One region of the Streptomyces sp. NPDC043867 genome, then DNA from elsewhere that is predicted to be linked to it. Evidence: riboswitches for the same ligand, from Rfam matches in the RefSeq annotation. Region 1 holds a riboswitch; each other region holds the start of a gene.
What was found. Region 1 has a riboswitch for S-adenosylmethionine ahead of thrC (threonine synthase). Riboswitches for the same ligand answer to the same signal wherever they lie in the genome.
Positions count from the first base shown of each region.

Region 2: another riboswitch for S-adenosylmethionine. It lies ahead of AC069T_RS02245 (glutathione S-transferase family protein); the one in region 1 lies ahead of thrC (threonine synthase).
Region 3: another riboswitch for S-adenosylmethionine. It lies ahead of AC069T_RS06515 (aminotransferase class V-fold PLP-dependent enzyme); the one in region 1 lies ahead of thrC (threonine synthase).

Region 1 is NZ_JBWKDS010000021.1:19,875-29,965, reverse strand. Features, by position in the region: gene AC069T_RS21370 (extracellular solute-binding protein) at 1-1,196, shown strand, start outside; gene AC069T_RS21365 (DUF3263 domain-containing protein) at 1,252-1,479, shown strand; gene otsB (trehalose-phosphatase) at 1,547-2,401, shown strand; gene AC069T_RS21355 (alpha,alpha-trehalose-phosphate synthase (UDP-forming)) at 2,616-4,019, opposite strand; gene AC069T_RS21350 (glucosyl-3-phosphoglycerate synthase) at 4,144-5,115, opposite strand; SAM riboswitch class I at 5,283-5,440, shown strand; gene thrC (threonine synthase) at 5,458-6,762, shown strand; gene AC069T_RS21340 (MoaD/ThiS family protein) at 6,759-7,037, shown strand; gene AC069T_RS21335 (cold-shock protein) at 7,461-7,664, shown strand; gene groL (chaperonin GroEL) at 8,079-9,704, shown strand; gene AC069T_RS21325 (NADH:flavin oxidoreductase) at 9,936-10,091, shown strand, end outside.
Region 2 is NZ_JBWKDS010000002.1:57,815-67,905, forward strand. Features, by position in the region: gene AC069T_RS02220 (histidine phosphatase family protein) at 1-460, shown strand, start outside; gene AC069T_RS02225 (four-helix bundle copper-binding protein) at 559-924, opposite strand; gene AC069T_RS02230 (DUF6479 family protein) at 1,065-1,439, shown strand; partial or broken gene AC069T_RS02235 (bifunctional o-acetylhomoserine/o-acetylserine sulfhydrylase) at 2,159-3,519, shown strand; gene metX (homoserine O-acetyltransferase MetX) at 3,516-4,724, shown strand; SAM riboswitch class IV at 4,781-4,924, shown strand; gene AC069T_RS02245 (glutathione S-transferase family protein) at 5,116-5,940, shown strand; gene AC069T_RS02250 (nuclear transport factor 2 family protein) at 5,996-6,397, opposite strand; gene AC069T_RS02255 (PadR family transcriptional regulator) at 6,482-7,045, shown strand; gene AC069T_RS02260 (type 1 glutamine amidotransferase domain-containing protein) at 7,175-7,870, shown strand; gene dhaK (dihydroxyacetone kinase subunit DhaK) at 8,085-9,077, shown strand; gene dhaL (dihydroxyacetone kinase subunit DhaL) at 9,150-9,749, shown strand; gene AC069T_RS02275 (PTS-dependent dihydroxyacetone kinase phosphotransferase subunit DhaM) at 9,742-10,091, shown strand, end outside.
Region 3 is NZ_JBWKDS010000005.1:264-10,354, reverse strand. Features, by position in the region: gene AC069T_RS06515 (aminotransferase class V-fold PLP-dependent enzyme) at 1-1,303, opposite strand, end outside; SAM riboswitch class IV at 1,476-1,592, opposite strand; gene trpD (anthranilate phosphoribosyltransferase) at 1,677-2,741, opposite strand; gene qcrB (cytochrome bc1 complex cytochrome b subunit) at 2,899-4,530, opposite strand; gene qcrA (cytochrome bc1 complex Rieske iron-sulfur subunit) at 4,527-5,588, opposite strand; gene qcrC (cytochrome bc1 complex diheme cytochrome c subunit) at 5,585-6,394, opposite strand; gene ctaE (aa3-type cytochrome oxidase subunit III) at 6,468-7,088, opposite strand; gene AC069T_RS06485 (response regulator) at 7,267-7,668, shown strand; gene AC069T_RS06480 (L,D-transpeptidase) at 7,784-9,139, opposite strand; gene AC069T_RS06475 (cytochrome c oxidase subunit 4) at 9,270-9,668, opposite strand; partial or broken gene AC069T_RS06470 (cytochrome c oxidase subunit I) at 9,665-10,091, opposite strand, start outside.

The sequences.
Region 1 (10,091 bases):
GCGGCGGCTCGGCCGGCTCCGACGACGTGACCCTGCGACTGGTCGCAGCTGACTACGGCGACTCCGCGGCCACCAGCTCCAAGAAGTACTGGGACGATCTGGCCGCGAGCTTCGAGGCCGAGCACCCCGGCATCCACGTCGAGGTCGACGTCTACTCCTGGAACGACGTCGACCGCAAGGTCAGGGACCTGGTCGACGCCGGCCAGGCCCCCGACCTCGCCCAGATCGGCGCGTACGCCGACTACGCGGCCGAGGGCGAGCTGTACGAGGCCGACGACCTGCTGTCCATAACCACCCAGGCCGACTTCGTCTCCCGGCTCAGCGACGCGGGCGAGATGCGGCGGGTGCAGTACGGCATGCCGTTCGCCGCCTCCACGCGGCTCCTTTTCTACAACAAGACGCTGTTCTCCGAGGCGGGCCTCACCCCGCCGAAGACCTGGAGTGAGCTCGCGGCCGACGCCAGGGTGCTCAAGTCCAAGGGCGTCGAGATCCCCTACGCGCTGCCGCTCGGCCCCGAGGAGGCGCAGGCGGAGACCATGCAGTGGCTGCTGAGCGGGGGCGGCGGCTACACCCAGGACGTCGGCACGTACTCCCTCGACTCGGCGGAGAACGTCAGGACCTTCGACTGGCTGAAGAACGAACTGGTCGGCAAGGGGCTCACCGGACCGACCGCGCCCGCGAAACTCAACCGCGCCGACGCCTTCGCCGCCTTCGCCCGCGGCGAGGTCGGCATGCTCAACGGGCACCCGACGCTGATGAAGACCGCCGCCGCGAAGGGCGTCAAGTTCGGCATGGTGCCCATGCCCGGCGCCGAGGGCAGGAGCCGGACCACGATGGGCGTCGCCGACTGGATGATGGCCTTCAAGAAGAACGGCCACCGCGAGCAGGCCGGCGAGTTCCTCGACTACGTCTACAGCACGAAGAACGTGCTGGCCTTCTCCCGCCGGTACGACCTGCTGCCGGTGACCACCTCCGCGTCCGCGGTGATGGCCGAGGACCCGGAGGACAAGGATCTCGCGCCCTTCCTGGAGGAACTCCCCTCCGCGGAGCTCTACCCGGTCGGCGAGACCAGCTGGGCCGGCGTCAGCGCCTCCGTCAAGCAGGACATCGGCAAGGCCGTCGGCCCCACCGGCCGCCCGTCCGCCGTCCTGGGCGAACTCCAGCGCCGGGCCGTCATCGCGGAGAGCGCGGAGTAGCGGAGCGGGGCCGGGCGGACGGGCGCTGTCGGTGGTGGGGGTTACCGTGGCCGGCATGGAGCAGCTCACCCCCCAGGAGCGGGCCGTCCTCGCCACCGAGCGCAGGAACTGGCCCGGTCCCGGCGCCAAGGAGCGGGCGATACGCGAACAGCTCGGTCTCGTGCCGGTCAGGTACTACCAGCTGCTCAACGCCCTGCTCGACGACCCGCGGGCGCTCGCCCACGACCCGGTGACGGTCAACCGGCTCCGCCGTGTCCGCGAGGCCCGCCGCGCGGAACGCTGAGTCCGCCCGGGGCACCCGGCGCAAAGTGACAGGCGTGCGTCCCGCCCCGCGCGGATAGGGTCGTCCCATGGGCAGCAACGCGGACTTCACGGACTCCTTGCCGACCCCGGCGACCACGGCCGGGCGCGAGGGACTCGACGCCATCCTGCGACGGCCCGGCCGGGCCGTGATCGCACTCGACTTCGACGGGACGCTCGCCCCGATCGTCCCCGACCCCGAACAGGCCCGGGCCCACCCCGGCGCCGTCCCCGCCCTCGCGGCCCTCGCGCCCGAGGTGGCGTCGGTGGCGGTCGTCACCGGCCGCCCGGCGGGCGTCGCGGTCCGCCACGGCGGCTTCGCGGGCGTCCCCGGCCTGGAGCACCTGGTGGTCCTCGGGCACTACGGCGCCGAGCGCTGGGACGCGGTGAGCGGCACGGTCAGCGCGCCCGCGCCGCACCCCGGAGTGGCCGCCGTCCGGGCCGAACTGCCCGGCTTCCTGGACGAGATCGGCGCCTGGCAGGGCACCTGGATCGAGGAGAAGGGCCGCGCCGTCGCCGTGCACACGCGCCGCGCGGCGGACCCGCAGGCCGCCTTCGAGACCCTGCGCGGCCCCCTCGGGGAGCTCGCCGCCCGGCACGGCCTGATCGTCGAACCGGGCCGGATGGTCCTGGAGCTGCGGCCACCGGGCGTGGACAAGGGCGTCGCCCTCACGGAGTACGTGCGCGAGAGCGGCGCCGAGGCCGTCCTCTACGCCGGCGACGACCTGGGCGACCTGCCCGCGTTCGCCGCCGTCGACAAGCTCCGCTCCGACGGGGTGCCGGGCCTGCTCGTGTTCAGCGGCAACGCGGAGGTCGCCGAACTCGCCGAACGCGCCGACCTGGTCGTCGACGGCCCGGCCGGGGTCGTCCACCTCCTCACGACCCTGGCGAACCGACTCACTTGAACGCACACCGGCACCGGTTCCGGTGTCGGTACGGGTACCGGTACCCGTACCGACACCGGAGGGGGGGGGGGGGGGGGGGGGGGGGGGGGGGGGGGGGGGGGGGGGGGGGGGGGGGGGGGGGGGGGGGGGGGGAGGGGGGGGGGCAAGAGCGAACCCCCCCCCCCCCCCCCCCCCCCCCCCCCCCCCCCCCCCCCCCCCCCCCCCCCACGCCGGGTCAGGCCTGGAGGGCGTGCAACTGGTCCAGGAACCACCGGGCCGGCGGCAGCGCGGTCGCCGCGGCGGCCAGCCGCTTCGAGCGCGTGGCGCGCTCGTCGGCCGGCATCGTCAGCGCCTCGTGCAGCGCGCGTGCGGTGCCCACCACGTCGTACGGGTTCACCGTGATCGCGTCCTCGCCGAGCTCCTCGTGCGCCCCCGCCTCCCGGGAGAGCACCAGGACGCACCCACCGTCGGAGACGACCGGCACCTCCTTGGCCACCAGGTTCATACCGTCCCGGATCGGGTTGACCAGCGCCACGTCCGCCAGCCGGTACGCGGCCAGGGAGCGGGCGAAGTCGTCCTGGACGTGCAGCACGACCGGGGTCCAGCCGGGCGTCCCGTACCGCGAGTTGATCGTGTCGGCGACGCGCTGCACCTCGGCCGTGTAGTCCCGGTAGACGGCCAGGTCCTGGCGGGACGGGTAGGCGAAGGCGACGTGCACCACCCGCTCGCGCCACTCGGGGCGCTCCTCCAGCAGCTGCTCGTACGCCCGCAGGCCCCGCACGATGTTCTTCGACAGCTCGGTGCGGTCGACCCGTACGACCGTCCGGCGCGGGCCGCCCTCGGGGGACGTGCCGATCTGCTCCCGCAGCGCCGCCATCCGGTCGTCGACGTCCGCCTCGTGCGAGCGCGCGCGCAGGAAGTCCGCGTCCGCGCCCAGGCCGTGCACCCCGACCCGGGTGCCGCCGAGACCGCCGGCCAGGTCCTCGCAGCACGCGGTGAACGCGTCCGCCCAGCGACGGGTGAGGAAGCCCAGCCGGTCCGCGCCGAGCATCCCGCGCAGCACCTGCTGCGCGATGTCGTCGGGCAGCATCCGGAAGTAGTCGACCGGCGCCCACGGCGTGTGCGAGAAGTGCCCGATGCGCAGGTCGGGCCGCAGCTCACGGAGCATCCCGGGCACCAGCGTCAGGTGGTAGTCCTGCACGAGGACCGAGGCCCCCGTCGCCGCCGCCGAGGCCAGCGCGTCGGCGAAGGCCCGGTTGTACGTCTCGTACGACGCCCACTGGCGCCGGAACTCCGCGTCGAAGGCCGGCTCGAGCGGGGTCTGGTACAGCATGTGGTGGACGAACCACAGCACCGAGTTCGCGATGCCGTTGTACGCGTCCGTGTGCACCTGGGCGTCGATGTCGAGCATCCGCACGCCGTCCTCGCCGACGCCCCGCCGCACCGCCTCGCGGTCCCCGTCGCCGAGGGCCGCGCACACCCACAGGGCGCCCGCGTCCGGCCCGATCGCCGACAGTCCCGAGACCAGCCCGCCCCCGCCGCGCCGGGCGTGGAGCGAGCCGTCCTCGCGCAGCTCGTAGGAGACCGGGCCGCGGTTGGACGCGACAAGGATCTGGTGGTCACCGTGCGTGGAAGCCATAGACCTCAACCTAGCCCGGCTCGGAAACGCTCAAACGTACGGGCGGGCACCGCCTCGCCCTCGGCCGCCGGAGCACGTCATCCGGCGGCACTCGGCGGCACGCGGCGGTACCCGGTGTCCGGGCTCAGGCCACTCTGCGTGAGCGGTACTCGGCCAGCTCCGCCATCGGGGGCCGCTCCTGCGTGTCCACGGAGTGGGTGCGCGGCACGAAGCCGTCCTCGCCCCGCTCGAACTGGGTGAGGGCCGGGCGGACGAGGTGCCCGCGGGCGAGCCGGAGCTGGGCGGTGCGGTAGATCGCCGCCGCCATCCGGCCGAGTGCCTGCCCGTCCTGGTGGCGGTGCCTGCGCACCCCGACGTCGACCTGGGCGAGCGCGTCGAGACCCACCAGGTGCAGCGCGTCCACCAGCATGCCCAGCTCCACCCCGTACCCGACGGGGAACGGCAGCCGCTCCAGCAGGGACCGGCGCGCCGCGTACTCGCCGCCCAGCGGCTGGACGAAGCCCGCGAGCTGCGGCCAGTGCATGTTCAGGAGCGGACGCGCCATGAGCTCGGTCACCCGGCCGCCCTGGCCCGCGGCGGTTCTGCCGGAGGCGGACCCGTCGGACACGGTCAGCGGCCGGTCGTACATGGCCTTGACGAGGGCCACGCCCGGGTCGGTGAGCAGCGGGCCCACGATCCCCGTGACGAAGTCGGAGGAGAACTCGCGCAGGTCCGCGTCGACGAAGCAGACGATGTCCCCGCTCGTCACCAGCAGGGACCGCCACAGGACCTCGCCCTTGCCGGGGACGGGCGGGAGCCGCGGCAGGATGTCGTCCCGGTGCACCACGCGGGCGCCCGCCGCGGCGGCCACCTCGGAGGTGCGGTCGGACGAGCCCGAGTCGACGACGACGATCTCGTCGACGAGCGGGACCCGCAGCATCAGGTCGCGGCGGACGGCCGCGACTATCGCGCCGACGGTCTCCTCCTCGTTCAGGGCGGGCAGCACGACGCTGACCGTCGACCCCGTGGCGCGTTTGGCGGCCGTCAGCTGGTGGAGCGGACGGTCGGTCACGGACCAGGAGCGGGTGCTCAGCCAGCGCTCGACTTCTTCCAGCACGGTCCGGGCTCCTCACTGTCCGACCACACGCCCCGCCGGGGTGTGATCCATCTCGCGGTTCGGACGACTATCTCAACTGTCCTGGCCTTCGGTTACAGTCTTGAACAACGCGGATGACCATCGCATGTCCTGGCTCGGTCCCCGCGTCGCGACCAACAACTGAACACCGCTCATCCAGAGGGGCAGAGGGATACGGCCCGTTGAAGCCCCGGCAACCCTCCAGCCGGTCTCGTCCTGATCATCGCCGATCAGCGTCGCGAGGCTCCCGGCTAGGGAAGGTGCCAAATCCGTCTCACGGCGAAGTGCGCCGTGAGGAAGATGAGGAGAAAGGGCCTCGCCTCCATGGCTGCGCAGACAGTTGCAAGCACCACCGATTCTTCCACCGCCGCGGACTCCGTCGATCTCGGCCCCGCCGCGGCCCTCTCCTGCCGCGAATGCGGACACCGCGTGCCGCTCGGCCCGGTCTTCGCCTGCGAGGAGTGTTTCGGCCCGCTGGAGATCGCCTACGACTTCTCGGCGTACGACACCGAGGAACTCCGCAAGCGCATCGAAGCGGGCCCCGCGAACATCTGGCGCTACGCGCCGCTGCTGCCCGTCCCCGCGGACGTCGCCGACAAGCCGAACATCAACCCGGGCTGGACCAAGCTCGTGCGGGCCGACAACCTCGCGCGCGAACTGGGCGTCGACCCCGGCAAGCTCTTCGTCAAGGACGACTCGGGCAACCCGACGCACTCCTTCAAGGACCGCGTCGTCGCGCAGGCCCTGGAGGCCGCCCGCGCCTTCGGCTTCACCACGCTCTCCTGCTCCTCCACCGGCAACCTGGCGGGTGCCGTCGGCGCCGCCGCCGCCCGCGCCGGCTTCCGCTCCTGCGTGTTCATCCCGCACGACCTGGAGCAGGGCAAGATCGTCATGGCCGCGATCTACGGCGGCGAGCTCGTCGGCATCGAGGGCAACTACGACGACGTCAACCGCTTCTGCTCCGAGCTCATCGGCGACCCGGCAGGCGAGGGCTGGGGCTTCGTCAACGTCAACCTGCGGCCGTACTACGCGGAGGGCTCGAAGACCCTCGCGTACGAGATCTGCGAGCAGCTCGGCTGGCGGCTGCCGGACCAGCTGGTCGTGCCGATCGCCTCGGGCTCCCAGCTCACGAAGATCGACAAGGGGCTGCAGGAGCTGATCAGGCTCGGCCTCGTCGAGGACCGGCCGTACAGGATCTTCGGCGCCCAGGCCGAGGGCTGCTCGCCGGTGTCCGTGGCCTACAAGGCGGGACACGACGTCGTACGGCCGCAGAAGCCGAACACGATCGCCAAGTCCCTCGCCATCGGCAACCCGGCCGACGGGCCGTACGTCCTCGACATCGCGCGCCGGACCGGCGGTGCGGTGGAGGATGTCGACGACGAGCAGGTCGTCGACGCGATCAAGCTGCTGGCGCGGACGGAGGGCATCTTCGCCGAGACGGCGGGCGGCGTGACCGTGGGGGTCACGAAGAAGCTGATCGAGAGCGGCGTCCTGGACCCGACCCTGACGACGGTCGTCCTCAACACCGGTGACGGCCTCAAGACCCTCGACGCGGTGGCCGGCACCGGTCTGACCGCGACCATCCGCCCGAACCTGGACTCCTTCCGAGAGGCTGGCCTCGCATCATGAGCGTCAACGTTCGCATCCCCACCATCCTGCGCACCTACACGGGTGGCAAGGCCGAGGTCCCGGCGGAGGGCGCGACCCTCGCCGAGGTCATCTCGGACCTGGAGAAGAACCACACGGGCATCGCCGCGCGCGTCCTGGACGACCAGGGCAAGCTGCGCCGCTTCGTCAACGTGTACGTGGACGACGACGACGTGCGTTTCGAGCAGGGCCTCCAGACGGCGACGCCGGACGGCGCGGGCGTCTCGATCATCCCGGCCGTGGCCGGCGGCTGCTGACAACCAGGCTTCGAAAACCGGCTGTTCCCCCGGATTGCCCTCTCCGCAAGAGAAACGGAGGGGGCAATTCTGCATGGTTGAGCACGGTACAGTTGGGGAAGCTGCCGCGCTTTCCATGCCGGGCGCATATGAACGTTGATCCGGTGTCGGACAAGAAGCAGCCAATGTGCCCGGCTATTTCAAGCCTTTCATGGCGCTTACGTGGCCCGACTTGCCCTGAACGTGTGCGAGTCCTCCACATATTGCCGATCATGCGTGCCCGGATTTCTCGTCCGACTGACCTGTTGCAGACGGCAGTTGGACAGATACATTCAGCCGCGGTCGACGCGTTCCGGCGCACACCCCCAACCGTTGGGGGGTGAGGTCTGACCCGGATCCGCGAAGTGCGGATCTGTGCAAGGGCCAGTAATAGGGGAGTTAGGCATGGCTCAGGGCACCGTCAAGTGGTTCAACGCGGAGAAGGGGTACGGCTTCATCGCGGTCGACGGTGGTGCGGACGTCTTCGTGCACTACAGCGCGATTCAGATGGACGGCTACCGCACCCTTGAAGAGGGTCAGCGAGTGGAGTTCGAGATCTCGCAGGGCCAGAAGGGTCCGCAGGCGGACATGGTCAAACTCGCCGTCTGATCTCGGCGCGATCGGCCACCGACGCACGTATTCACTCACGTCGAGGGGCCCGTATCCCATCAGGGGTACGGGCCCCTCGGGCGTTCCCCGGCCCGGCCGGGGCGAGGTCCGCGGCGGGGCCTGCGGGAGGCCGGGACGGGTGCCGCGGCGGGGCGTGCGGGCGCGTGGGAGTGCTTCCGTCGGGGTCCGCGCGCCCCCTGGAAGGGGCTCACTGCGGGGGAGCGTCTTGCACTCTCGGGGGTCGAGTGCTAATCATTGGCGTTAGCACTCTGAAGGTGAGAGTGACAACGAAGGACCGGGTCGGCGAGGCCCGCAGGCCATGTGGGGCAAGGAACCACGAGGCAGGCAGGCCGTCCGTCGCGGGCGCCAGCGCGGTCCGGAGCAATCCACCCCAGTCCGGGAGGACCACTTCACATGGCCAAGATCATCGCGTTCGACGAGGAGGCACGGCGCGGTCTCGAGCGCGGGATGAACCAGCTCGCCGACGCCGTCAAGGTCACCCTTGGTCCCAAGGGTCGCAACGTCGTCCTCGAGAAGAAGTGGGGCGCCCCCACGATCACCAACGATGGTGTTTCCATCGCCAAGGAGATCGAGCTCGAGGACCCGTACGAAAAGATCGGCGCCGAGCTGGTCAAGGAAGTCGCGAAGAAGACGGACGACGTGGCCGGTGACGGCACGACGACCGCGACCGTCCTGGCCCAGGCGCTGGTCCGCGAGGGCCTGCGCAACGTCGCCGCCGGCGCCAACCCGATGGCTCTGAAGCGCGGTATCGAGAAGGCCGTCGAGGCCGTCTCCGGTGCCCTGCTGGAGCAGGCGAAGGATGTCGAGACCAAGGAGCAGATCGCTTCGACGGCCTCCATCTCCGCCGCCGACACCCAGATCGGCGAGCTCATCGCCGAGGCGATGGACAAGGTCGGCAAGGAAGGCGTCATCACGGTCGAGGAGTCCCAGACCTTCGGTCTGGAGCTCGAGCTCACCGAGGGCATGCGCTTCGACAAGGGCTACATCTCGGCGTACTTCGCCACCGACATGGAGCGTATGGAGGCCGTCCTCGACGACCCGTACATCCTGATCGCCAACTCGAAGATCAGCAACGTCAAGGACCTGCTGCCGCTCCTCGAGAAGGTCATGCAGTCGGGCAAGCCGCTGCTGATCATCGCCGAGGACGTCGAGGGCGAGGCCCTGTCGACCCTGGTCGTCAACAAGATCCGTGGCACCTTCAAGTCCGTCGCCGTCAAGGCCCCGGGCTTCGGTGACCGCCGCAAGGCCATGCTCGGCGACATCGCCATCCTCACGGGCGGCGAGGTCATCTCCGAGGAGGTCGGCCTCAAGCTGGAGAACGCGGGCATCGACCTGCTCGGCCGTGCCCGCAAGGTCGTCATCACCAAGGACGAGACCACGATCGTCGACGGCGCCGGCTCCGCCGACCAGGTCGCCGGCCGGGTCAACCAGATCCGCGCCGAGATCGAGAACTCCGACTCGGACTACGACCGCGAGAAGCTCCAGGAGCGTCTGGCGAAGCTGGCCGGCGGCGTGGCCGTCATCAAGGCCGGTGCCGCCACCGAGGTCGAGCTCAAGGAGCGCAAGCACCGCATCGAGGACGCCGTTCGCAACGCGAAGGCGGCCGTCGAGGAGGGCATCGTCGCCGGTGGTGGCGTGGCCCTGCTGCAGGCCTCCTCGGTCTTCGAGAAGCTGGAGCTGACGGGTGACGAGGCGACCGGCGCGAACGCCGTGAAGCTCGCCCTGGAGGCCCCGCTCAAGCAGATCGCCGTCAACGGCGGTCTCGAGGGCGGCGTCATCGTCGAGAAGGTCCGCAACCTGCCCGTCGGCCACGGCCTGAACGCCGCGACCGGTGAGTACGTGGACATGATCGCCGAGGGCATCATCGACCCGGCGAAGGTCACGCGCTCTGCCCTGCAGAACGCCGCGTCCATCGCCGCGCTGTTCCTCACCACCGAGGCCGTCATCGCCGACAAGCCCGAGAAGGCCGCCGCAGGCGGCGCCCCGGGTGGCATGCCGGGCGGTGACATGGACTTCTGATCCTCGCGGATCAGGCTCGTCCTTTCCGAGGGCGGCACCCCTTTTACGGGGGTGCCGCCCTCGGGCGTTTTCGGGGTCGGAGGCCGTTCCGTGGCCGGGATCACACCGAGGTGGGCCAGGGACCCGGAATGCCATGACGGGCGGGGCCGTTACCGGGAGGGTGGGTCGATGCACGTGCACATACCCACCGGAATGCCCCCGTCCTGACCTGCCGTCCAGAGGAGCCCCCACGTGAGCGCCGATTCCGCGTCCCGCGCAGCCGAGATCCTGTCCCGTCCCGTGTCCCTGAACGGTCTGACCGTCCCGAACCGGATCGTGATGGCACCGATGACCCGGCAGTTCTCGCCGGGCGGCGTCCCGGGGGAGGACGTGGTGGGCTACTACTCC
Region 2 (10,091 bases), on a different contig from region 1:
GGTGGGCGCGGAGGAACCGGACGCGGTGGCGCGATGGCTGGCGGACCCGGGGTCCGCTCCGCACGGCGGGGAGTCGGTGCGGGACTTCTGCGACCGGGTCGCCCGTTGGCTGGACAGGGCCGCGGAGCACGCGGGGCGTGTCGTCGCCGTGGTGGAGCCGGAGGTCGTACGGGCCGCGCTGGTACGGGCTCTCGGGGCGCCAGAGTCCGCGTTCTGGCGGATCGACGTACCGCCGCTGACCGTCACGGAGCTCAGCGGGCGCTCGAACCGCTGGAACGTGCGCGCCGGACGCCCGCTGCCGGGCCGGGACGGCTTTGCCCCGGGCCTGCTCCAGCAGCCCCAGCCCCACAAAGACCCGGAACCGGGCATCGCCGACCGGGAAACACACCGGCGTGACGCGGACCGAGACCAGCACCGGTGCGGCGCGGACCGGCACCCGCGCCCACGTGACGCGGACTGAGACCCGCAACGATGTGGTGCCCGGCAGGCCGCCGGTACCGTCGGCGCCCGGGCCGCCCAGCGTGCCCGCGGGTGCCGGCGGCGTGCCGGCCCGCCCCCTCAGCGGAGGGTGGCCATGAAGTCCATGCAGGCCTGGGCGCACTCACGGCAGGCCTTCGCACTGCCCTGCGCACCGGGGTGGTCGTCGAAGACGTCGGCGCACTCCAGGCAGACGTCCCGGCACCACTCCAGCTGGACGCGTATGCCCGCCTCGTCCAGGCCCGACTGCTCGTACAGCATGCGGCACGTCGCGTCGCACACCTCCGCGCACATGACGCCCCTGCGGCGTACCAGTTCCTGCTCCTTCGGCCCGTCCGGGTCCACGAGGCTCGCACGCAGAGCACACGCCCGCGCACACTCCGCACACGACTGCGCGCACGCGAAGCGGTCCTCCAGGAACCGGAAGAGCTCCTGCTCAGATGTCATCGAGGTCACCCGCCCCGAGTAGCCGCGGTCGCCCTTGTCAAACGCTGCTCTCGCGGACTCCGGCCGGCGTGACCCGCCCGATTCACGCGGGGGGCGAGGGGTACTCGCGGGACAAAAACCCCACAAGGGACGGATGCACCATGAACCTACTGGTGAACGACATGGCGGCGAGCGCGAACCGCGGTCTGGTGGCCGGCTTCGCGCCGCTGGTGATCGGTCTGGCCGTCGTGGCGCTGCTGGGCGGTGCCATGTGGATGGGCAGCCGGGTCCGCCGCGAGGAGCCGCCGCGCCCGCGGGCCGACGAACAGCCGAAGCCGCCCGCGAACGGTCCGGTGTTCGAGGTCTACGAGAACCGCGAGCCCGACGAGGTGCCCCGGAGCAGTCAGCGTCTGACCCCGTACCAACTGGCGGCCCACGGCAACATCGCCTCGAAGCCGAGCGGGGACACCACACGACGCCGGTGGAGCGCGGGCTCCAGCGGCTCCTTCGGCAGTGGCGGCTCCGGCTCCCACTGACCGCGGCCCGCTCTTCCCTCCCCGGTCCCCCGCGGGCCGCGGGGAGAGCCGTCGCCCGGTGACCGGCCGACGCGCGGCCGGTCACCGTCACGCCTTCACGAACGCGCTGTTTCCGTTCTGCGAACAACGGGCCGAGGGAGAGGACGGGCGCACCCGGCCGGGGTGACCATGCAGGTCCACGGGGCCCGCACCCCGCGCCCTCCTCCCGCTGGGAAGCACCATGAGCCTGCCGTCGTCCGCCACCCTCCCGTGGGAGTCCGAGAGCTGGAACGCCGCCGCCGCGGTCCGGCCGCGCGAGCTGATGTCCGCCGAACCGGCCCCCCGTCACGCCCCTGTCGAGCACCGGCGGGTCCGTGCGTCCCAGCCGTCGGCGGACGAGATCGTCGTCACCTGGGTCGCGTACGCGGACGACGTCCCCGTGCGCTCCGGGACGTGCCGCCCGCCCCTCATCTCACGTGCCGTGCCCGCCCCGCCCGACGGACGGTGGCGGTCCGGACGGGCGACCGTGCTCGTGAGCCGGCGCCACGTCGACCTCATGCGTGTCACCACCACGGCCTGTCTCCCCCGGGTGCCTCCGCCGCCTGATCGCCCCTCCTCCCCCACCGCATCCGTGCTGCCCGCCGCCCGGCCGAAGGTGCGGCACGCAGCCCCGCGGTGCCTCCACGCACGTCTGCACTCGTACACCGCGCGTGTCTCCGCACGCCGCACAAGGGAGAACCATGAGCCAGCCGATCGACTCCGTCACCGCAGGTCACACGCCCGAGGAGGAACCGGCGGGACCCGACACCCCGGCCTGGTCCTTCGAGACGAAGCAGGTCCACGCCGGTGCCGTGCCGGACCCGACGACCGGGGCGCGGGCGGTGCCGATCTACCAGACCAGCTCGTTCGTCTTCCGCGACACCCGGCACGCCGCGGACCTGTTCTCGCTCGCCGAGCCCGGCAACATCTACACGCGCATCCACAACCCCACGCAGGACGTCTTCGAGCAGCGCATCGCCGCGCTGGAGGGCGGGGTCGCCGCCGTGGCCCTCGCCTCCGGGCAGGCCGCCGAGACCTGGCGATCCTGACGCTGGCGGGCGCCGGTGACCACATCGTCTCCAGTACGTCCCTCTACGGCGGCACCTACAACCTGTTCCGCCACACCCTGCCGAAGTTCGGCGTCGAGGTGTCCTTCGTCGACGACCCGGACGACGCCGAGGCCTGGCGGGCGGCGATCCGGCCGACCACCAAGGCGCTGTTCGCCGAGACGCTCGGCAATCCGCGCGGCAACGTCCTCGACGTCCGGGCGGTCGCGGACGTCGCCCACGAGGCCGGTGTCCCGCTGATCGTGGACAACACGGTGCCGACCCCGTACCTGCTGCGGCCGATCGAGCACGGAGCCGACATCGTCGTGCACTCGGCCACCAAGTTCCTCGGCGGGCACGGCACCACGATCGCCGGTGTCGTCGTGGACGGCGGCACCTTCGACTTCGGTGCGCACGCCGAGCGCTTCCCCGACTTCACCGAGCCGGACCCCAGCTACCACGGGCTGCGGTACTGGCCCGCGCTCGGTCCGGGCGCCTTCGCGATCAAGCTGCGGGTGCAGCTGCTGCGCGACCTCGGGCCCGCGCTGTCGCCGCACTCCGCCTTCCTGCTGCTCCAGGGAGTGGAGACGCTCAGCCTGCGCATCGAGCGGCACTCCGCCAACGCCCAGGCCCTGGCCGAATGGCTGGAGCAGCGCGACGAGGTCGCGGCCGTCCACTATCCGGGGCTCGAGTCCAACCGGTGGTACGAGGCCGGGCAGCGCTACCTTCCCCGGGGCGCGGGCGCGGTGCTGGCGTTCGAGCTGCGGGACGGTGTCGAGGCAGGGAAGCGGTTCGTGGACGCGGTCGAGCTGTTCAGCCATCTCGCCAACATCGGTGACGTACGCAGCCTGATCATCCACCCGGCGTCCACGACGCACAGCCAGCTCGACGAGGACGGCCTGGCGGCGACCGGGACCTCGCCGGGGCTGGTGCGCCTGTCGGTCGGCATCGAGAACCTCGCCGATCTCAAGGCGGACCTGGAGGCCGGCTTCCGCGCCGCGAAGGGCGCGTCCTGAACACCGTGCCGGCGACCTCCCGGGTCCCCCTCCCGCCGGCCTCCGGGGCGTGGCGGGAGGGGGACCCGGCCGGACGGCGCCAGTGGCACGTCCGCGGGAAGCCGCTGTCCCTGGAGGCGGGCGGTGAACTGCAGGGTGTGCGGCTGGCGTTCGAGACCTGGGGGCGGCTAGCGCCGGACGGGTCCAACGCCGTGCTGGTGCTGCACGCGCTCACCGGCGACAGTCACGTCGCCGGACCCGCCGGGAGGGGGCATCCCACTCCGGGCTGGTGGGACGGGTTGGTGGGACCGGGCCGGGCACTCGACACGGACCGCTGGTTCGTCGTCGCCCCGAACGTGCTGGGCGGCTGCCAGGGCAGCACGGGACCGTCCTCCCGGCGTCCCGGCGGACGGTGCTGGGGCGGCGATTTCCCGTTTCTGACACAGCGTGACCAGGTGGCGGCGGAGGCCGGCTTGGCCGACGCGCTCGGCATCGGCCGGTGGGTGCTGGTGGTGGGCGGGTCGATGGGCGGGATGCGTGCCCTGGAGTGGGCCGTGTCGTACCCGGAGCGCACGGACTCGCTGCTGCTGCTGGCGACGACCGCCGCGGCGAGCGCCGAGCAGATCGCCTGGGCCTCGGCGCAGGTCCACGCGATCCGCGCCGACCCCCACTGGCGCGGCGGCGACTACCACGACGCCGGGCCCGGCCGCGGACCGCACGCGGGACTCGGCCTGGCCCGGCGCCTCGCCCATGTCACCTATCGCAGCGAGCCGGAGCTGCGGACCCGCTTCGGCCGCGGGTACCAGGGCACGGAGGAGCCCTGGAACGGTGGCCGGTACCAGGTCGAGTCGTACCTGGATCATCATGCCGCCAAGCTGGTGCGCCGCTTCGACGCGGGCAGCTATGTCGCGCTGGCGGAGGCCATGAACAGCCACGACATCGGGCGGGGCCGCGGGGGTGTCCGGGCGGCGCTGAGCCGCGTCACGGCCCGGACCCTGGTGGCCGCGGTCGACGCCGACCGGCTCTATCCTCCCTACCAGCAGGCGGAGTTGGCGGCCGGGATCGGCACGGCGGACCGTCTCCGTACGGTCGTCTCCCCGTACGGCCACGACGGCTTCCTCATCGAGGTGGAGCAAGTGGCCGCGCTGGTGCGGGAACTGCTCGGACAGGTTCCGGCCCGCGTCCCTCCCCCGGCACTCGGACGGGCCGCCCCGACCACGTCGTGAGACGTCGCGCAGGCCTTCTTGACGCTCTCACGGAGCGCGACGACACTGACGGGGACGGTCACGATTGTCAGCGCCCCGCGTGCAGGCTCCCTGCTCGTACGGTCATCGGCCCCGGCCCGCTGGCAGGCAACCCTTCCACCGCGACGGGGTGCCCCGGGTGACGACCGGGTTCCGCCGGTGCGGCGGGACAAGCGTGGTCTCGCATCTCGCGAGCCCCGAGCGTGGACCGGTGGGAATGCCCAGGAACGGTTTGACGAGGCGCCTGCACATCGATCTGTCGCGTGTCTCCAGCGCCTACTAGCCCGACGATCCGGACCGGCACGAGAGCGCAGTCACTCCGTTTCGTCGCGGCGCCCACCGGGCGGCCGGACTTCCTCACCCGTGGAGAGTCATGCCCGAGACCATGTCGCACGCCTTCAGCACGAGCACACCCTGCGCCACGTCCGACGCCGGACGTCCCGACGGCACCCCCGGCCCGGTTCCCGGTTCCCGCGTCACGGGGTCGCCGACCGGCCCGCGCCGCCTCCACAGCCGTATCGGCGTCGGCCTGGCAGGCGGCTTCTACCCGGCACCGCACCGCTACCGGCTGTACCTGTGCACCGACTGTCCCCGTTCGCTGCGCGTCTCGATCACGCTGGAGCTGCTGGGCCTCGGGGACTTCGTCGCCACCACGCCCCTGGCGCACACCGGTGACACCGGCGAGGTGTCCGACGGGTTCGCGGCCCTGCGCCGGGCCTACGAGGCGACCTGGCACCACTACGAGGGCCCGCTCACCGCGCCGGCCCTCTGCGACGGCTGGACCGGACGCGTCGTGAGCAACCACACGCCCGACATCCTGCGCGACCTCGCGGGTCTGGCGGTCCGCACCGGCACCGGGCTTCCCGCACTCCGCCCGCCGGCCCGCGCCGCGGACATCGACGCCCTGAGCGAACTCCTGGACGCCGACGTCGTACCGGCCGCCGCGCCGCACAGGCGGTCCGCCGCACTCGGGCGGCTGAACCGGCGGCTGGCCTCGGCGCCCTACGCCTCGGGCCGCGACCTGACCGCCGCGGACGTGGACCTCTGGGTCGCCCTCGTCCACCTCGAGGACCCGGACGCGCTCGCCCCGTACGGACACCTCCAGGACTACGTACGACGGCTGGCCGCGCTCCCGGCGTTCCGCGGACGGACGAGCCGCGCCGGTGCCGTGCAACCCCGGGTTGCACGACCGAGGTAGGCCGTGGCGGCGAAGGCCCCGCCTGTGCCGCTCCCCATCCGTCCGCTGTCCGCCGCTATCCGTCCGCGCGCTCGACCGCTTCCCGCGAGATCTGCTCGAACTGCGCGGCCATAGCCTCCTGGAGCGCCCGGGCCGCCGACAGCGGGCGGACCATCACCGTGAGGTCGTCGATCCTGCCGTCCTCGTCGAGGTGCAGGAAGTCGCAGCCCTCGATCTCCCTGTCGCCCACCTTCGCCCGGAAGATCAGCGCGTGGTCGCCGCCGTCGGCGCCGGCGATCTCCCGGACGTAGTAGAAGTCCGTGAAGACACGGGAGACGCCGCGCACGATGGCCGCGGTGATCGCCCGGCCGGTGTACGGCTTGAAGACGACAGGGCTGGTGAACACGACGTCCTCGGCCAGCAGCGCCTCGATCGCGGCGTGGTCGTTCGCCTCCACCGCCTTGCGGAACGGATGCATCGCGCCCACCTTACATAGTCAACTAATTGATTAGGTGTGGAAGAGATTACTCACGGAGTCGGGTGGACATCTAGCCTTGGGCGCATGGCATTGCGCAACGCGGTCCTGGCCGCGCTTCTCGAGGGCGAGGCGTCGGGGTACGACCTGGCCAAGGGGTTCGACGCGGCGATCGCCAACTTCTGGATGGCGACTCCCCAGCAGCTGTACCGGGAACTCGACCGCATGGCGGGCGAGGGGCTCATCGCGGCCCGGCTGGTGCGGCAGGAGCGCAGACCCGACAAGCGGATGTTCTCGCTCACCGACGCGGGCCGCCGCGCGCTGCGCGACTTCACGGCCGCCCCGCCGAAACCCACGGCCATCCGCGACGAGCTCCTGGTCAAGGTCCACGCCGTCGACGAGGGCGACCTCGATGCCGTGCGCGCGGCGATCACCGAGCGGCTGGAGTGGGCGCGCGCGAAACTGGCCCGCTACGACCGGCTGTGCGCCCGCCTCCTCGACGGCCGCACCGAGGAGGAGTACCTGTCCGGCGCCGAGCGGATCGGCCCGTACCTCACGCTGACACGGGGCCGCGCGTTCGAGCGGGAGAACATCACGTGGGCGGAGTGGTCCCTGCGCATCCTGGAACGACGGGCCGCCGTGCGCGGCTGATCCCCGGCCCGGCCCCGGGGCCCACCACGCGGGGGGGGCGGCGTATTCCCTCCGACGCATCGGATGTCCTATGGCTCCGAGTGACGTGCCTATTGGTCACCTATGGCCCCGTGCGTCTACGTTCGTCGTATGTCGAAGATTCTTTTTGTGATGACCGGCGCCGACCACTGGACGCTCGCGGACGGCAGCAAGCACCCGACCGGCTTCTGGGCCGAGGAAGCGGTCGCCCCGTACGAGGCGTTCACGGCCGCGGGCCACGAGATCGTGGTCGCCACGCCCGGCGGTGCCGTACCGACCGTGGACCGGGCGAGCCTCGCGCCCGAGGTGAACGGCGGCCAGGAGGGCGCCGACCGGGTCGACGGAGTCCTGGCGTCGATCAGCGAGTTCCGGCAGCCGATCCGGCTGGAGGACGTACGGCTCGACGACTACGCCGCCGTCTACTACCCCGGGGGCCACGGTCCGATGGAGGACCTCGCGGTCGACACCGTCTCCGGCCGGCTCCTCGTCGACGCCCTGGCATCGGGCAGGCCCCTCGGTGTGGTCTGCCACGCCCCGGCCGCGCTGCTCGCCGCGCGGCAGGAGGACGGCGCCAACGCCTTCGCGGGGTACCGCCTGACCGGGTTCACCAACGCGGAGGAAACCCAGGCCGGCTTCGCCGACAAGGCGAAGTGGCTGCTCCAGGACCGGCTCGTCGAGGCGGGCGCGGACTTCCAGGAGGGTGAGCCGTGGGCCCCGCACGTGGTGGTCGACCGCAACCTGGTCACCGGCCAGAACCCGTCCTCCTCCGCTCCGCTCGCCGCCGAGCTGCTGAAGAAGCTGGCCTGAGCGTCCCGAGCCGCGACCCCGCGCCCCGGCGGACCGGGACCGCGCCGCCCTTCCGGGGCGCCGGTACCCCGGCCCGCCGGGGCGTTTTTCGTACGTCACCGGCCCGCCGTCCGCCCCGCGCAGGCCCGTCTGATCCACCCGGAGACCCGCAGCACGTGACCACCGCCTCCGGAACGCCGATACTGCAAGAGGCGGATCTCATCAGGAGGTACCCATGAAGATGCTCATCAACGTGGCGGAGACAGTGGTCGCGGACGCCCTGCGGGGCATGGCGGCCGCCCATCCGGAGCTTACGGTCGACGTCGAGAACCGGCTGGTCGTCCGGCGCGACGCCCCGGTGGCCGGACAGGTCGGGCTCATCTCCGGTGGTGGTTCCGGGCACGAACCGCTGCACGGCGGATTCGTGGGTCCCGGCATGCTGTCGGCAGCCTGTCCGGGCGAGGTCTTCACCTCCCCGGTGCCGGACCAGATGGCACGGGCCGCGGCCGCGGTGGACAGTGGCGCGGGCGTGCTGTTCATCGTGAAGAACTACACGGGTGACGTGCTCAACTTCGACATGGCGGCGGAGCTCGCCGAGGACGAGGGCATCCGGGTCGCCAAGGTCCTCGTGAACGACGACGTCGCCGTCACCGACAGTCTGTACACGGCGGGCCGGCGCGGCACCGGCGCGACGCTGTTCGTGGAGAAGATCGCCGGGGCGGCCGCCGAGGAGGGCGCGCCGCTGGAGCGGGTCGAGGCGCTCGCCCGGCAGGTCAACGAGAACTCCCGCAGTTTCGGGGTGGCGCTCTCCGCGTGCACCACTCCGGCCAAGGGCAGCCCCACCTTCGACCTGCCGCCCGGGGAGCTGGAGCTGGGCGTCGGCATCCACGGCGAGCCCGGCCGGGAGCGGCGCGCGATGATGACCTCGCGGGAGATCGCCGACTTCACGCTGCACGCGATCCTCGAGGACCTCGACCCGCGTGATCCGGTCCTGGTCCTGGTCAACGGCATGGGAGCGACTCCACTGCTGGAGTTGTACGGGTTCAACGCCGAGGTGCAGCGGGTGCTGACCGAGCGCGGTGTCGCCGTGGCGCGCACACTCGTCGGCAACTACGTCACCTCGCTGGACATGGCGGGCGCCTCGGTGACCTTGTGCCAGGTGGACGAGGAGCTGCTGCGGCTGTGGGACGCCCCGGTGGAGACCCCGGGCCTGCGCTGGGGCAGGTGAATCCCCCCGACGTCCGGTCCCGACGTCCGGTCCCGACGTCCGGTCAACGTTCGTACCACGCAAGGAGATTCCGTGCTCGACGCCGACTTCTTCCGACGTTGGATGGCGGCGACCGCCGCGTCCGTGGACCGCGAGGCCGAACGGCTCACCGCGCTGGACTCACCCATCGGCGACGCCGACCACGGCAGCAACCTCCAGCGTGGTTTCACCGCCGTGGTGGCCACGCTGGACAAGGACGCGCCGGACACGCCGGGTGCCGTCCTGACGCTCGCCGGCCGGCAGCTGATCTCGACGGTGGGCGGCGCGTCGGGGCCGCTGTACGGCACCCTGCTGCGCCGTACGGGCAAGGCCCTCGGGGAGGCTCCCGAGGTCAGCGGGGAGCAGTTCGCGCAGGCACTGCGCGAGGGCGTGGACGCGGTGATGGCGCTGGGCGGGGCCGCGCCCGGCGACAAGACCATGATCGACGCGCTGGTGCCCGCCGTGGACGCGCTCGGCCAGTCGTTCGCGGCGGCCCGTACCGCGGCCGAGGAAGGTGCCGTGGCGACGACTCCGCTGCAGGCGCGCAAGGGCCGTGCCAGCTATCTGGGCGAGCGCAGCATCGGGCACCAGGACCCGGGTGCGACGTCCGCGTCCTTGCTGATCGCGGCTCTCGTGGAGGCGTCCGGTGAGTGACGGCAAGCTGGTCGGGATCGTGCTCGTGTCGCACAGTGCAGCCGTCGCCGCCTCGGTCGCCGAGCTGGCGTCGGGGCTGTCGGGCGGCGGCGCGACGGCTCCGGTGGCGCCCGCGGGCGGCACCGTGGACGGCGGCCTGGGGACGAGTGCGGAGCTGATCTCCGCCGCGGCCGCCTCCGTGGACCGGGGCGCCGGGGTCGCCGTCCTCATGGACCTCGGCAGTGCGGTCCTCACCGTGAAGGCGCTCCTCGCGGAGGGTGACGAGCTGCCCGAGAACACGCGGCTGGTCGACGCGCCCTTCGTGGAGGGTGCGGTCGCCGCGGTCGTGACGGCTTCGGCGGG
Region 3 (10,091 bases), on a different contig from region 1:
GCACGAGTTCCCTCACGGCGCGGACGAAGCGCTCGACGTGCTCGTCCGGGGTGCCCGCGCCGAAGCTGACGCGGATGGCGTTCAGCGACTTCTCGCCGGGCGCGGCCTCCGGGGCGCCGCACTCCCCCTGGCTCTGCGGGTCGGTGCCCAGCAGGGTGCGCACCAGGGGGTGGGCGCAGAAGAGTCCGTCGCGCACCCCGATGCCGTACTCGGCGGACAGCGCGGCCGCGAAGTGCGAGCTGTTCCAGCCGTCGACGACGAACGAGATGACGCCGACGCGCGGGGCGTCGTCGCCGAAGAGCGACAGCACCCGCACCTCGGGCACCTCGGCGAGGCCCGCGCGGACCGTGTCGATGAGGTGCTGCTCGCGGGCCACCAGGGTGTCGAATCCGGCCTCGGTCAGCGCCTTGCAGGCCGACGCGATGGAGTGGACACCGATCACGTTCGGCGAGCCGGCCTCGTGCCGGGCCGCGCTCTCGTGCCACTCCACGTCGACCCCGCCGTCCGTGCGCCGCGACACCTTGCGGCTGGCGCCGCCGCCCGCGAGGTACGGCTCGGCCTCGGTCAGCCAGTCGGCGCGGCCGGCGAGGACGCCGGAGCCGAAGGGCGCGTAGAGCTTGTGTCCGGAGAAGGCGACCCAGTCGACGTCCAGGTCCTGCACGGACACCGGGTGGTGCGGGGCGAGCTGGGCCGCGTCGAGGACGATGCGCGCGCCGTGCGCGTGGGCGGCTGCGGCGAGCTCGCGCACCGGCCACAGCTCGCCGGTGACGTTCGAGGCACCGGTGACGCACACCAGGGCCGGCCCGTACGGGTCACGGCCGGCCAGCGCCCGCTCCAGCGTCGCGACGGCCTCGCCCGGGGTGCGCGGGGCGTTCAGGTACGTCACGCGGGCGTCCCGCCAGGGCAGCAGCGAGGCGTGGTGCTCGGTCTCGAAGACGAAGACCTGGCAGTCGGCCTGCAGAGCGGAGGCGAGCAGGTTGAGCGAGTCGGTGGTGGAGCGGGTGAAGACGACCTGGTCGCCGGCGCGGCAGTCGAGGAACTCGGCGACGGTCGTGCGGGCGTTCTCGAAGAGGTCGGTGGACAGCTGGGACAGGTATCCGGCGCCGCGGTGCACGCTGCCGTAGTACGGGGCGTACGCGGCGACGTCGTCCCACACCCGCTGCAGGGCGGGGGCGCTGGCCGCGTAGTCCAGCGCGGCGTACGTGACCTCGCCGCCGGTGACCAGCGGGACGGTGACATCCCGGCCCAGAACGGGCAGCGGGGCACAAAGGGACCGGTCGGCGGCAGTGGTGGGGACAGCCATGGCGAACTCCTGTGAGAAGCAGGCGGATTCGCTGTGCGGACGGCCCGCGAAGGGGGCGGCTCCGGCACAGGAAAAGGTGAAAAGGGTGTGCGGAGGCGGGGCGCTACGCCCTATCGCATTCGCTTGCTCACAGAAGGCTCCCTCGACGACCAGGACCCCTGGTGAGGCGAGGGGTCCGCGCTTGCCGCAGACCTCGCTGCCTACGGCCTGGTCTTCACCCGGGGCACCCCGCCACGGACGGAGGGTTGCCGGACAGCCGGCCGGGGCCTCATGGCTGTCGCTCATGACCTGGTACAGCATCTTGCCAGAAGATCGTCGGCGCGCAAGGCGCAGTCCAGAATCCGGACCGCGCCCCGCGCACCTCGCGTTCGGCTCAGGCGTGGCTGGCCGCGACCCACCGGTCGAGGGTCCGCTTGGCGGCCCCGGAGTCGATGGCCTCGGCCGCCTTCGCCATCCCCGCGCGGATCCGCTCCGCGAGCGGTCCGTCTCCCGGCTCCAGGGCGACCAGGGCCGCCGCCGAGTTCAGCAGCACCGCGTCCCGTACGGGCCCGGTCTCGCCGTTCAGCAGCCGCCGGGCGACATCCGCGTTGTACGACGCGTCGGCGCCCCGCAGAGCCTCCACGGGGACGAGCTCGAGGCCGACGTCACGCGGGTCGAAGCTCTCCTCGCGGACCTTTCCTTCGCGCACGACCCACACCCTCGACGTGGCCGTGGTGGTCAGCTCGTCGAGACCGTCGTCGCCGCGGAAGACCAGCGAGGAGTGGCCCCGCTCCGCGAAGACACCGGCGACGATGGGCGCCATCCTGAGGTCGGCCACGCCGACCGCCTGGGCCTTCACCCGCGCCGGGTTGGTCAGCGGGCCCAGGAAGTTGAAGGTGGTCCGGATCCCCAACTGCCCGCGCGCGGCGGCCACATGACGCAGCGCCGGATGGAACTTCACCGCGAAGCAGAAGGTGATCCCGGCCTCCTCGGCCACCTCGGCGACCCGCTTGGGCGTCAGCTCCAGATTGACGCCGAGCTTCTCCAGGACGTCCGAGGCGCCGGACGCGCTCGACGCCGCCCGGTTGCCGTGCTTGACCACCTTGGCACCCGTGCCGGCCACGACGATCGCGGACATCGTGGAGATGTTCACCGTCTTGGCGCCGTCACCGCCCGTACCGACGATGTCGACGGTCTCGCCGGGCACCTCGATCACGTTGGCGTGCTCGTACATCGTGCGGACGAGACCGGAGATCTCCTGGACCGTCTCGCCCTTCGCGCGCAGCGCGACCGCGAACCCGGCGATCTGCGCGTCCGTCGCCTCGCCGCGCATGATGCGGTCCATCGCCCAGGCCGTCTCGTCCGCGCTCTGGTCGCGGCCGTCGAGCAGGCCGTTCAGCACCTGGGGCCAGGAACGGCCCGCCGCGATGTCGCCTCCAGCGGGGGTCACAGCACTCATATGCCGCTCCTGGGTTCGTGAAAAGGGACGAGAAGACACGTGCACGACGTGTGACAGACAGGGTCCACCCTATCCAGGCCCGGGGACGGCAAAGAGCCCCGTCCATGCAATGGACGGGGCTCCAGCCGTGGCGATCAGCGCGTGACCGGGATGCGGATCAGTGGTGGCCGTGGCCGCTCGTGATCTCCTTGTACTCCTCGACCGTGGGCTTGGGGATCTGGTTCTCTTCCCCGTAGTACGCGTTGCTGAGCTTCGCGCGCAGCTTCTGCGTGCCCGTGACCTTGCGCTCGACACCGTTCTCGTCGACCGCGGGGCCGATCTCGGCCGGCTCGTACTGCTCGTGCGCGGTGAGCGTGTGCAGCGACTCCTGGCTGAGCGGCTCGTGCACCTCGACGAACTCACCGTGCGGCAGGCGCTTGATGATGCCCGACTCGCGGCCGTGCAGCACCTTGTCCCGGTCCCGGCGCTGGAGGCCGAGGCAGATCCGCTTGGTGACGATGAACGCGACGACCGGCGCCACGAAGAACGCGATGCGCACGAACCAGGTGATCGAGTTGATCGACATGTGGAAGTGGGTGGCGAAGAGGTCGTTGCCACCACCGATCAGCATGACGACGTACCAGGTGATCCAGGCGACACCCACGGCCGTACGGGTCGGGACGTTGCGCGGGCGGTCCAGGATGTGGTGCTCGCGCTTGTCGCCGGTGACCCAGGACTCGATGAACGGGTAGACCGCGATGACGACCAGCACCAGCGGGAAGATGATCAGCGGGACGAAGACACCCAGGACGAGGGTGTGGCCCCACAGGTTGATCTCCCAGCCCGGCATGGTGCGGATCAGGCCCTCGGAGAAGCCCATGTACCAGTCGGGCTGCGCGCCGGTCGACACCTGGTCCGGCCGGTACGGGCCCATGGACCAGATCGGGTTGATCGAGGCGATGGCCGCGATGACCGCGATGACGCCGAAGACCAGGAAGAAGAAGCCGCCCGCCTTGGCCATGTACACCGGCAGCAGCGGCATGCCGACGACGTTCTTCTCGGTCTTGCCCGGGCCGGCCCACTGCGTGTGCTTGTGGTAGAAGACCAGGATCAGGTGGGCGACCAGCAGGCCGAGCATGATGCCCGGCAGCAGCAGGACGTGGATCGAGTAGAACCGCGCGACGAAGTCGCCGCCCGGGAACTCGCCGCCGAAGAGGAAGAACGAGAGGTACGTGCCGACGATCGGCACGGACAGGATCGCGCCCTCCATGAAGCGGACACCGGTGCCGGAGAGCAGGTCGTCCGGGAGCGAGTAGCCGGTGAAACCGGTGAACATGCCGAGGACGAACAGCAGGAAGCCGAACAGCCAGTTGACCTCACGCGGCTTGCGGAACGCACCCGTGAAGAACACGCGCATCATGTGCACGAACATGCCGGCCAGGAAGACCAGCGCCGACCAGTGGTGGATCTGCCGGATGAGCAGACCGCCGCGCACGTCGAAGGAGATGTGCATGGTCGAGTTGAACGCCTCGGACATCAGCTGTCCCTGCAGCGGGACGTAGCTGCCGTGGTACTCCACCTCGTTCATCGACGGGTGGAAGAACAGCGTCAGGTACACACCCGTGAGGATGATGATGATGAAGCTGTAGAGGCAGATCTCGCCCAGCATGAAGGACCAGTGGTCCGGGAAGATCTTGCGCATGTTGGACTTGGCGAGGGAGTAGATCCCCAGCCGGCCGTCCGCCCAGTCCGCCACCCGCTCACCGGCGGGGGCCTTCCCGCGCGAACGCTCGCTCTTTGAAGTACTCATCCGCGCTCCCAGAAAGCAGGACCGACGGGCTCTTCGAAGTCGCCGAGCGCCTGAAGGTAGCCCTCATCGTTCACACCGATGCGCAGCTGCGGCAGCGGGTGACCGGCCGGGCCGAAGATCACTCGGGCACCGTCGGAGAGGTCGAAGGTGGACTGGTGGCACGGGCACAGGACGTGGTGCGTCTGCTGCTCGTACAGGGAGATCGGGCAGCCCACGTGGGTGCAGATCTTCGAGTACGCCACGATGCCCTCGTGCGACCACTCGAGCTCGCGCTTGTCCTTGATGTCGTCCGGCTGGAGCCGGACGATCATCAGGGCCGCCTTGGCGATCTCGGTCTGGAACTCCTCGCTGTGCTCCTCCAGGCCCTCGGGCTTGACGAAGGTGAGCGAGCCGACGACGACGTCCGAGGGACGCAGCGGCTCGTTCGTGTTCATGTTGACGAGCAGCTTGCCCTTGGACCACAGCGTGTGACGCAGCTTGTCCCCGGGCAGCGGACCAAGGTCGCGCAGCAGGACGATGCCGGACAGCGGCACCAGGGTCAGCGCCCCGAACATCGTGTTCCGGATCAGCTTGCGACGGCCGAGCGCGGACTCCTTGGCGCCCTGCTGGAAGTCGGCCAGCACCTTGGCGCGGACCTCCGGCGACGCCTCGATCGGGTGACGGTCGTCGGCGACCTCCTCGTCGGACATCAGCGTGCGGGCCCAGTGGACCGCGCCCGCGCCGATGGCGAAGAGCGCGACACCGAGCGTGGTGCCCAGCGCGAAGTTGAGTGCGCTGATGTGCCCGAGGGGCCAGATGAAGACCGACCTGTCGGCCGGGATCGTCACGAACGAGACGATGAAGGCGACCGTGGCCAGCATCGACAGCGTGAACAGCATGGCGACCACGCGCTCGGAGCGCTTGGCGGCCCGCTCGTCGATGTCCTGGACGCGGTGCTCGTGGGGCGGCAGCCCCGGGTTCGCGAACGGGTTCTGCTCGTCCGCGATGCCGACCGCAGCGCGCTGCTCGTCGGTGGCCCGCTCAGCAGGCAGGTTCTCTGGAATGTCTTGGCTACTCATGACTTCTTGGCCTTTGCGGTCCGAGCGGCGACCCAGACGGCGACGGCGATGAGCGCGCCGAGTCCGAAGATCCAGCCGAACAGACCTTCGCTGACCGGCCCGAGGCCGCCCAGGTCAAGGCCGCCGGGGCTCTCGGTGTCGTCTCCGTTGACCGCGTGGAGGTACGCGATGATGTCCTTCTTGTTCTTCTCCGGCATCGTCGTGTCGGGGAAGGACGGCATGTTCTGCGGGCCGGTCTGCATGGCCTCGTAGATGTGCTTCGGGTCGACGTCTTCCAGGCCCGGCGCGTACTTGCCCTCCGAGAGCGCACCACCCTTGCCGGTGAAGTTGTGGCACTGCGCGCAGTTGGTGCGGAAGAGCTCGCCGCCCTTGGCGATGTCCGCACCCTCAGGGCTGTACTGGTTCTTCGTCGGCACCGAGGGACCCGCACCGAGCGAGGCGATGTACGCCGCGAGCTGGTCGATCTCGGCCTGCGAGTAGATGTTCTTCTTCTTCGGGATCTGAGCACCGGGCTGCTGGGCCGGCATGCGGCCCGTGGCGACCTGGAAGTCGACGGCCGCGGCACCCACACCGGTGAGGGGGGGACCGTCTGTGGTTCCCACGCCGCCGGTGCCGTGGCAGCTTGCGCAGCCCACGGAGTACAGCTTCTTGCCCTCGTCGATGGCGAGGGACTGGGCGGTTTCGTCGGCCTGCGCCTTGCTCGCGGGTGCGAACGCGGCGTACAGCCCCCCGGTGGCCGCCAGCGCGAGGAGTAGGACGACGACCGCCGCCAGCGGATGGCGTCGTCGTGCGGAGAGCTTTTTCACGGATTACCCCGGTGTCAGGATCTTCTGCGTCGATGCTTCGGGAATGGATCGGTCCGCCGTTGCGGCGCGCCGACTACTTGATCATGTAGATCGTGGCGAAGAGGCCGATCCAGACGACATCGACGAAGTGCCAGTAGTAGGACACGACAATGGCGGCGGTTGCCTGCTCGTGAGTGAACCTCCTGGCCGCGTACGTGCGGCCGAGGACCAGCAGGAAGGCGATGAGACCGCCCGTCACGTGCAGGCCGTGGAAGCCGGTGGTCAGGTAGAACACCGAGCCGTACGGGTCGGAGGAGAGCGAGAGCCCGTCCTTCTTGACCAGCTCCGTGTACTCGAAGACCTGACCGCCGATGAAGATCGCACCCATGATGAAGGTGACGATGAACCACATCCGGAGCTTCTTCACGTCCCCGCGCTCGGCGGCGAAGACGCCGAGCTGGCAGGTCAGGGAGGAGAGCACCAGGATCGTGGTGTTCGTCGCCGAGAACGGGAAGTTCAGGCTGGACGCCATTTCCTTCCAGTGATCCGGCCCGGTCACCGATCGCAGGGTGAAGTACATCGCGAAGAGGGCCGCGAAGAACATCAGCTCGGAACTCAGCCAGATGATCGTTCCGACGCTGGTGAGGTTCGGCCGATTGACCGACGGGTGCGCGTGCCCGGTTTCTACTGTCGTTGCTGTCGCCACGACCGACATTATGTCGGTCGCTTATCCCGCCCTCACCCCGGGGGGTGCCGTTCGGAGTGTCCGGGGGGTGTGTCCAGCCCGTATGGCCCATCGAAGCCCTGTCCGAACCGGTGCTGAGGCGGTGTGCGAGGGAGTAGCATCCGCGCAGCGGTTCACACCCGTACGACGCCGAAGTCACGGAGGAACAATGCAGCCGACCGCCACGGTGCTGGTCTACAGCGACGACTCCAACACCCGCGAACAGGTACGGCTCGCCACCGGCCGCAGGCCCGCCGGCGACGTTCCCGAGGTCGAGCTCATCGAGTGCGCCACGCCCGCCGCGGTCCTGACGGAGCTGGACAAGGGCGGGATCGACGTCTGCGTGCTGGACGGCGAGGCGGTGCCGATGGGCGGGATGGGTGTGTGCCGCCAGATCAAGGACGAGATCTTCGAGTGCCCGCCGGTCCTCGTGCTGATCGGGCGCCCGCAGGACGCCTGGCTGGCCACCTGGAGCCGTGCGGAGGCCGCGGTGACCCTTCCGGTCGATCCGGTGGAGTTCGCCGCCACGCTGGCCTCTCTGCTGCGCCGCAGGGCCCTGCAGGGAACCTGACCGTCCGGCCGGCCGGGCGTGTCGGCGGCCGCGGGCCGTCCGGGGCCGCCGGATCCGTCGCCCGTGTGGTGGGGCGGTGCCGGTCACGGCCCGGCGCCCCTCGCGGGGCGCGGCCTCAGGCACTCTCCGGACGCAGTCGCGCCCGGTCCGCGGGCCGGGGTCCGTCGGGGGTGCCACCGAGCAGCGCGCTTCCGGTGCGCCACTTCTCCCAGTCGAGATTCCAGTCCCCGAAGCCGTTGCCGAACGGGTCCATGGTGGCGCCGTTGGAGTTCTCGACCTTGACGATGTCGCCGGCGCGGAAGTTCTTGAAGAACCACTCGGCGTTGGCGGTGCTCATGCCGGTGCAGCCGTGGCTGACGTTGGCGGAGCCCTGGGAGCCGGTGGACCAGGGGGCCGCGTGCACGTACTCGCCGCTCCAGGTCACCCGGGTCGCGTAGTAGACCGGCAGGTCGTAGGAGTCGGCGCTGCCCTCGGAGATGCCGATGCTGGTACCGCGCATGCGTACGAAGTACTCCTTGCCGAGTACGACCTTGACGCCGTTGCGGGTCTCGAAGCCCGGCTTGCCGGTGGTGACGGGGATCTCCTTGATCTCCTCGTCGTTGCGGTAGACCCGCATCGAGTGCGCGGCGGCGTCGGTCACGGCCACCACCCGGTCACCCGTGGTGAGGCTCAGGGGTTTGGCGTTGCCGCCCCAGAGCCGGTCGCCGATCTTGATGCCGGCGAGGTTGGCGTGCGCCTGGATGGCCGCGTCCGCGGGCCAGTACTCCTTGGGGCGGTAGTGCAGCTCCTTGTCGTCCACCCAGTGCCAGGCGCCCTCGACGGCGGGCGTCGAGTCGACCTTGAGCGCGCGCTCGACGACCGCCCGGGAGGCCTTGTCCTTGACGGGGGCGCTCAGCTCGGCGGTGACGGGCTGGCCGACGCCGTACTCGCCCGCCTTCGGCCCGAAGGTGACGTCCAGGCGCTTCTTCGCGGTGGGCTTGCCGGTGTCGAAGGAGAGCACCTTGCGGCCGGGCGCGCCGTCCTCGTCCTCGGTGCTCACGCGGACCGTGTAGTGGGCCTCGGCGGCCAGCGGGGAGGTGCTGTGCCAGCGGTGGCCGTCGGCGGCCAGTTCCCCGGCCAGGTACCTGCCGGTCGCGTCCACGGCCGTGACGTCCGTGATGCGCCCCTCGGAGCCTCTGGTGGTGATCTCCAGGGGCTTGTCCGGGTCGGCCTTCCTGCTGTCGCCGGCGGGGCCGTTGAAGGCGATCTGGTCCGCCGCGTCGTACGGCTCGGCCGAGAGCGCCTTGTCGTCCGCGCTGCACGCGACGGAACCCGCGCCGAGGGCGGCCACCAGCAGGGCGCAGCTGACGGCCGTACGGACGGGCCGGCGTGGCGGTGCGGAGAGGCCGAGCGCGCGCGGGCCCGAAGGGACGAGCACGGTCGGCCTCTCGACACCGGCTCCTGCGCCTCGGAAGAACACTGTGTGGTTCATGGCCTCACGCTATGAACCACCCTCGGCCACGGCGCGGCGAGTGAGCCGTGCGGGGGACACCGTGTACGGCAAACGAGGGAGCCCGGACCCTCCTGACGGAGTGTCCGGGCTCCCGGGCGCTTGGCGCGTGCTACTGGGTGCGGTTCTCACCGCGGTAGTACTCGAAGACCCAGCCCCACAGACCGATGAAGATGATCGGGGCCGAGAAGTAGAGCAGCCACCAGCCGAAGACGACGCCCATGAAGGCGAAGGCGCCACCGATGCCGAGGGCGAGCGGCTGCCAGCTGTGCGGGCTGAAGAAGCCCACCTCGCCGGCCTCGTCCGCGACGTCGGCCTCCTTGTTGTCCTGCGCGAGCTGGTCGACACGCCGGGCCGTGAAGGCCAGGTAGTAGCCGATCATGATGCTCAGGCCGAAACCGAGGAACAGTGCCGTGGTACCGGCCGGCTCCTTCGACCACACGCCATAGACGATCGCCATGACGAGGATGAAGGCGGCGAGCCAGATGAACATCTTGCCCTGGATCTTCACTTGCCGGCCTCCTTGCTACCCGCGAGGGCGCTGGCACCCTGACCGCCGTGACCGAGCTGCTCGAGAGCGGCGATCTCCGGGTGGTGCAGGTCGAACGCCGGGGATTCGGAGCGGATCCGCGGCAGGGTGAGGAAGTTGTGCCGCGGCGGCGGGCAGGAGGTCGCCCACTCGAGCGAACGGCCGTAGCCCCACGGGTCGTCGACCTCGATCTTCTTGCCGTACTTGGCGGTCTTCCAGACGTTGTAGAAGAACGGCAGGATCGACAGGCCCAGCAGGAACGAGCAGATCGTCGAGATGGTGTTCAGGGCGGTGAACCCGTCGGCCGCGAGGTAGTCCGCGTACCGGCGGGGCATGCCCTCGGCGCCCAGCCAGTGCTGCACCAGGAACGTGCCGTGGAAGCCCACGAACAGCGTCCAGAAGGTG